2 regions of the Amycolatopsis sp. CFH S0740 genome follow, and region 2 is predicted to be linked to the other one. Evidence: riboswitches for the same ligand, from Rfam matches in the RefSeq annotation. Region 2 holds a riboswitch; the other holds the start of a gene.
What was found. Region 2 has a riboswitch for cobalamin ahead of metE (5-methyltetrahydropteroyltriglutamate--homocysteine S-methyltransferase). Riboswitches for the same ligand answer to the same signal wherever they lie in the genome.
Positions count from the first base shown of each region.

Region 1 (3,397 bases), on a different contig from region 2:
GACGCCGCACAGCGCGACCAGCGTTTCCGGCAGCCGCCACGGATCGGGCCGGTAGGTCGTGCGCCGGATCTGCCGTCCGCCCAGCACGAATCCGGCGGCGGCCAGCACCAGACCGGCGATGAGCATCGGCACGCCAAGCCACGACGCGGACCCGTCGAGGACGCCGTAAACCCCGACCGCGACGCCGACCAAACCGGCCAGCACGCAGGTCGCGATCAGCATCCGGACACGCGGGGAGAGATAGCCGCGCCGTCCGTAGCCGCGGGAATCCATGGCCGCCGCGAGTTGCAGCGACCGGTCCATGGCGTCGGCGAGCACCGGCACGAAAATCCCCTTCACGAACCGGAAGCCGCGCGTCTTCCCGGAACGCAGCCGACGCGCGCGGCGCACCCGCTGCACGCTCTCGACCAGTTGCGGGGCCACCGACAGCGCGACGGTCACCGCCGTCCCCACCTCATACAGCGCCCCGGGTACCGCTTTGAGCAGGCGTTTCGGGTTCGCCAGCGCGTTCGCGGCTCCGACGCAGAGCACGATCGTCGCCAGCCGGAGCCCGTCGTAAAGCCCGCCGAGCAGCTCCTCGGCCGAGGTGGGGCCGAGGAGCTGGATGCCGGCCGCGACGCTCGGCAACGGGATGGTCGGCAGCGTGAACAGGATGTGACCGCCGTCCTCGCCGCCGATCAGGATCCGGAACAGCACGCGCGATGCCAGGATCACCGCGGCGATCCAGGCGTACATCCGGAACGCCAGCGCCCACGGCGCGTCGCCGCGGCGGAGCACCACGACGAACCCGGCCACCGCGATCACCAGAGCGAGCAGAACCGGGTTCGTGGTCCGGCTAGCGGCGACGGCGAGCGCGAGCGCCCACACCCACCACGCGCCGGGATGGAGCGCTCGCGGACTACTGCCCAGCACGCCTGCGGCGCACCGCGACGACCGTCCCGGCCGCCACGAGCAGCACGACGACCACGATGCCGATCACCAGTCCCCACGGGAACCCGCTGTCCGAAGTGGACGCCGGAGCCTGCGCGGGCGCATTGGCCTTGCGCACCGGTTCGGTGCGCGGCGGCGGATACTCGGTGTAGGACTTGCCGATCGCGAACGACCAGCCCTCGAATGCTCCGGCGGGCGGCTTCCAGCTCTGCGCGCCGACCTGCGCCGACTGCCATTTGCCGCCGTTGGTAGCGGTCCAGAAGCTCCACGACGCCTTCTCCGGCGGCATGCCGGTGCAGGTCTGATCCGCGGGCTTGCTCTCGATCTTGCACATCACGGCCAGGCCGTACTTGCCCGCGCCGGTGAGTTCGAAGCCGGCGTTTTGCAGTGCGGTGACGCCGTTTTCCTGCTTGCCCGGCGCGCACCGGATGAGGGTTTCCCCGCCAAGCCCCTGGAAATCGACGATCACCGTGACGCCGTTGTCGTCCTGGCAGTAGCCGTCGGTGCCCTTGCCGGGTGTGGTGGCCGAGGCGGAAGAAGCACCGCCGAGACCGGTAGCGACGAGAAGAGCGCAGCCGGCGAGGACTCGCCCCCAGTGCCGCGCGTGCACGAACCGCATGTCAGATGTACCTCGCATCGATCGGACCACGACGGGCGATCCGGCTCGCGGTCCCTCGCGGGGCCGCTCACGGTTGCGGGCCAGCGCCGGATTCTCACCGGCTTCCCCCGTTCGTGGCGAAGAACTTGTCGACGTTAACGCACCGCAGGCCGCGCTGGAAGCGACCGCGGACACACCTACACTTCCGGGCGTGGGACAGGACCAGCTGCGCGTCGGCCTCGTAGGAACCGGACCGTGGGCCACCACGGTGCACGCCCCCGGGCTCGCGGACCATCCGGGGACCGTGCTCAGTGCTGTGTGGAGCCGAAGGCCGGAGGCCGCCACCGCGCTGGCGCAGGCCTACGACGCCGTGCCCACCAGCGATCTGGACGAGCTGTTCGAGCAGGTCGACGCGCTCGCGTTCGCCGTGCCGCCGACCGTGCAGGCCGAACTGGCGACCCGGGCCGCGGAGGCGGGCAAGCACCTGATCCTGGAGAAACCGATCGCCCCCGACCTGGCCACGGCGCAGCGTCTCGCGGACGCCGTGACGTCCGCTGGCGTCGCTTCGCTGGTGATGCTAACGCTGCGGTTCGCCCAGCAAACGCGCGATTGGCTGGACGGCGTCACCGCCGCCGGCGGCTGGCGAGGCGGCAGCGTGCGCTGGCTGTCCGGTGCACTGCTCAGCGGCAAGTACGCGACCTCGGCCTGGCGACAGGATCCGGCTGGCGGCGCGCTCGCCGACATCGGCCCGCACGCGTTCGACCTGCTCGATGCCGCCCTCGGCCCGATCACCAACGTCCTTGCCGCCCACCGCGGTCCCGAAGACCTGTGGCAGCTGCTGCTCGAACACGAGGGCGGCATCACGAGCACCGCGACGCTCAGCCTCCGCCTGCCGGTCCAGCCGACGGTGGTCGAGTATTCGGTTTTCGGCGAACACGGCCTCCGCACGCTGGGCCGCACCGGCACGGCGAACGACGCGTACACCGCGCTGCTCGACGATTTCGCCGCGATGGTGTCCTGCGGAACGACCACGCATCCCTGCGATGTCCGCCGAGGCGTGCACCTGGCCCGGATCGTGGACCAGGCCCGCGCCGCGCTGAACCGTTAATTCGCTTGCCGGGTCTGAGACGATGAACGGGAAGTTCGTTTCGGACGAAGGAATGCCTATGTGCTCCGCCACGGCCCGCACCGGCCGCCTGGCCTGAGCTGTTCGGCCTGCGCGCCCGGCGTGGGGTTGCCAGTTGTTGTGCTGCCCGCGCATTCCTTCTTCGCGAAAGGCTTCCACCAGAGATGTCCGCCCTTCAGGCATACGTCCGCGCGACCGCACCGATCGGCCGCGAAACCGAGCGAATCGGCCCGTTCCTGGCGACTTTCGCCAAGGACAGCTCTCATCCGATGGCGAACTACGCCATCCCCGACGACGGCGCGAACCCTTCGTCCGCCGAGATCGCTCTCCTGATTTCCGCTTACCGGCAACGAAATCTCCTGCCCCGGCTGGAGTTCTTCACCGACGCCGCTCCCAACGCCGAGACAGCGCTCGTCGCCGCCGGATTCACGCTGGAACGACGCGTGCCGGTGATGACCTGCGCCACCGAAGATCTCGTCGATTGCGTTGCGCCAGAACACATTCAGCTGCGCGAACCGTCGTCCGACGACGAATTCCGCCGCCTGCGGTCCGTGCAGAACGTCGCCTTCGGCGAGTCGCCCGACGTGTCGGACGCCGATGTCGAACGCAACCGCGACTACCTGACCGTCCTGGCCGAACACGGCGAAACCATTGTGGGCGGCGGAATCGCGTTGGACATCGTCTCCGGCGCAACGGAAATCGTCGGCATCGCCGTAGCCGCAGAACACCGAGGCCAAGGCATC
Region 1 is NZ_SDLS01000002.1:538,038-541,434, forward strand. Features, by position in the region: gene EIZ45_RS05870 (CbiQ family ECF transporter T component) at 1-912, opposite strand, end outside; gene EIZ45_RS05875 (hypothetical protein) at 899-1,549, opposite strand; cobalamin riboswitch at 1,562-1,711, opposite strand; gene EIZ45_RS05880 (Gfo/Idh/MocA family protein) at 1,740-2,636, shown strand; gene EIZ45_RS05885 (GNAT family N-acetyltransferase) at 2,819-3,397, shown strand, end outside.
Region 1: linked by a shared signal. The riboswitch ahead of EIZ45_RS05875 (hypothetical protein) and the one ahead of metE (5-methyltetrahydropteroyltriglutamate--homocysteine S-methyltransferase) in region 2 are both predicted to bind cobalamin.

Region 2 (3,397 bases):
AGAGCATTGCGGTCGGTTTTCACATATCGAATATCGGCCGGGCTGCTCTCGCCATTCGCGGCAGCCAACCTCTTCGCCACGCCCAGCAGGTCGGCGGAAGTGGGCGGCGTGACGTTGCTTTCGGCAGACATCTTCTCCGTCTTGTCTATGCAAGGCTTGCGCGTTGCACCTGTTATGTTTTGCCCGTTTGTGTACATAAGAAACAGATCTGGTCGATCGTTGACCAGTTCCGCTTGAGCGGGATGCCACTGGTTGCCGGTATCCTGGTATTGAAACTTTGAAGAGTTGGCAAACACTCGAGCACTCGGGACCGTTACCTCGAGTCCATTGCCCGCTTGGCCGCCGAATGCCCCGTTGCCTTCGGAAATACCGACGAGACCCCCGTTCTGGCGAATCTCCCAATTGGGACTGTTGGGAACCCAGCGGAAGGTCACGTTCTCGCTGGTGAGCTCATGTGCGGACTTGATGTAGAACTCACGGTACGGAACACCTGGCCGCTGATCTGCCCAGTACCACAGAAACCCTTTCTCTCGCCCTGGGGAACTGTACAGTGTACCCGCGGTCATTCCTGCTTCAACCCAGGTGTCCAGCTTCGGATTGTTGAGGTTGGTGAGAAGCCACTGCTCCCAGTTGGCGAACTCGGCATCTCGGTTGTCCACATGAAGACAGCCGACCGTCAGATCCGAACCGACCCCGTTCATCCACAACGGCTGCTGCTTGGATCCGATGAATCCCACAGCGTAGCAGTGATCAGAAATCGTGCACGCTGGTTGACTGGCCGCGCTTGCCTGACTGACACCCGCCGCAAACATCGAAGAAATAAGCACTAAAACCGCAGAAAATGATCGAACAGGAGAAAGAATTCGCATCGCCCCTCCTTCGCGAAGTCACGAACTTTCACCGGGTGATCCGGACGCGATCTTCCGCTTACGCAAGAGCAGAAAGCGCAGAACCCCTGCATCCCCCGAATGTTGGTTGGCCACCAACACCACACTTTGTCCTTCCTGTTGCACGCAAGGAACCGCTGACCGGGTGACAACCCAGTCAACGGATACGCCCTGCGTGCGCAGCGATTTCGAGCGGCGACTGAAAAATAAGCAGAAAATACGACCTGTCAGTGAGCAATGGCCAGGCGTTAACGGGAAGTGCGCCAAAAACATCAGCCGCACCATGCTCGACGTCGGCAAGACGCCAGACAGCACAGTGCAACTCCCCCGTTCGTCTCGCACACGCCGAGTGCGATGTCACCGCCGGACGACGAGCACCTTCCGACGCTCCCGCCTGCTGACGACGAGCACCTTCCGACGCTCCCGCCTGCTCCGGCAAACAGCACGATCCCTCCCGAATCCTGGGACACCCGCCTCCTGGCCCCGGATTCGGTAAGCTGACCCACGCCACTGGTTCGCCAGGACGCAGCCGCGTCCCGGCGAGGCAACAGGGAACCCGGTGCGATTCCGGGACTGCCCCGCAGCGGTATGTGGGAACGAAAGCTGTCACCGCGAAACGCGGTAAAGCACTGGGCGCCCAGCCCGGGAAGCGACAGCCGGTAGGCACGAGCGATACGCCCACGAGTCCGAATACCTGCCAATGGCACGCACGCCGACGGCGTGCGTGAGTCCGGGCCTCGCGGGAAGGGCACCGACCGAAGCACGACTTCCGCGTGCCCGGACTCTTCCGGCGAGCACGTGAGGATGCATTGCTGTGAACACGATCGGCACCACGATTCTCGGCTATCCGCGGATCGGCCCAGCCCGAGAACTCAAACGAGCACTCGAGTCCTACTGGTCAGGAAAAACCACCGAAGAAGACCTCCTGACCGCCGGACGGCAGCTGCGCGAGCAAACCTGGACAGCCCTGCGAGACCAGGGCCTCGACTCAATCCCGTCCAGCACTTTCTCGCTCTACGACCAGGTGTTGGACACCGCCGCCCTCTTCGGCGCTCTGCCGGACCGCTTCACCCTGCTGGGCCTGTCGCCACTGGACACCTACTTCGCCGCCGCGCGGGGAGTCCCGGACGCACCCGCCCTCGAAATGACGAAGTGGTTCGACACCAACTACCACTACCTGGTCCCCGAACTAGGCCCGGACTCCCGCTTCGCACTCACCGGCACCGCCCCGATCGACGAAGTCCGCGAAGCACAAGCGCTAGGCATCACGCCACGCCCGGTACTCGTCGGACCGGTCACTTTCCTACTGCTGGCCAAGCCCACCGAACCCGGCTTCACCCCGCTGGAACTGCTGGACGAACTACTGCCCGCCTACGCCGAACTTCTGGGCAAGCTGGCCGACGAGGGCGTCGAATGGGTCCAGTTGGACGAACCAGCCTTCGCGACAGACCGAACCACGCCGGAGTTCAACGCACTCACCCGCGCTTACCACTGGCTGGCCAAGGAAACCCACCGCCCGAAACTCCTGGCAGCCGGATACTTCGGCGGCCTCGGCCGAGCACTGGGCGTCCTGGCCCGCTCCCCCATCGAAGCAATAGCCGTGGACCTGGTAACCGATGAGTCCTTTGTGGACAAAATTGCAGCAGAAGGAGCACTGCGAGACAAGGAAGTCCTAGCCGGAGTAGTAGACGGCCGAAATGTCTGGCGCACCGACCCAGACGTCGCACTAGCCCACGCAGCACAACTGCGAGACACCGCCGCACACGTGAGCATCTCAACGTCGTGCTCGCTACTTCACGTCCCCTACGACGTGAACGCGGAAACAGACCTCGCCCCGCGCCTCAAGAACTGGCTGGCGTTCGCGAAGCAAAAGGTGGACGAGGTCGTCCTGCTAGGCCGAGCCCTCAGCGGAGAGACCGCAGACCTCACTCCAGCCCGAGCCGCGGCCGCCGACCGAGCCGGAGCCGCCGAACTCAACGACGCCAACGTCCGTGCACGAGTCAACGCACTCCGCCCAGTAGACACCGTCCGCGCGCCGTATGCAGAACGCGCTGCGGCACAACAACAATCACTGAACCTGCCCCCACTCCCGACCACCACAATCGGCTCCTTCCCGCAAACCAGCGAGGTCCGCCGAGCCCGAGCCGCACACCGCGCGGGCAAACTCGACGACACCGCCCACCGCACCGCGATGCGCACCGAAATCGACCGCGTCGTACGGCTGCAGGAAGACCTCGGCCTAGACGTCCTGGTCCACGGCGAACCCGAGCGCAACGACATGGTCCAGTACTTCGCCGAACAACTGACCGGCTTCGCGGCGACCGCCCTCGGCTGGGTCCAGTCGTACGGATCCCGTTGCGTCCGCCCGCCAATCCTCTTCGGCGATGTCTCCCGGCCACGCCCGATGACCGTCGAATGGGCGCAGTACGCGCAAAGCCGCACCGACCGTCCGGTGAAGGGCATGCTGACCGGCCCGGTCACGATCCTGGCGTGGTCGTTCGTCCGTGACG
Region 2 is NZ_SDLS01000008.1:324,289-327,685, forward strand. Features, by position in the region: gene EIZ45_RS17180 (hypothetical protein) at 1-869, opposite strand, end outside; cobalamin riboswitch at 1,382-1,604, shown strand; gene metE (5-methyltetrahydropteroyltriglutamate--homocysteine S-methyltransferase) at 1,702-3,397, shown strand, end outside.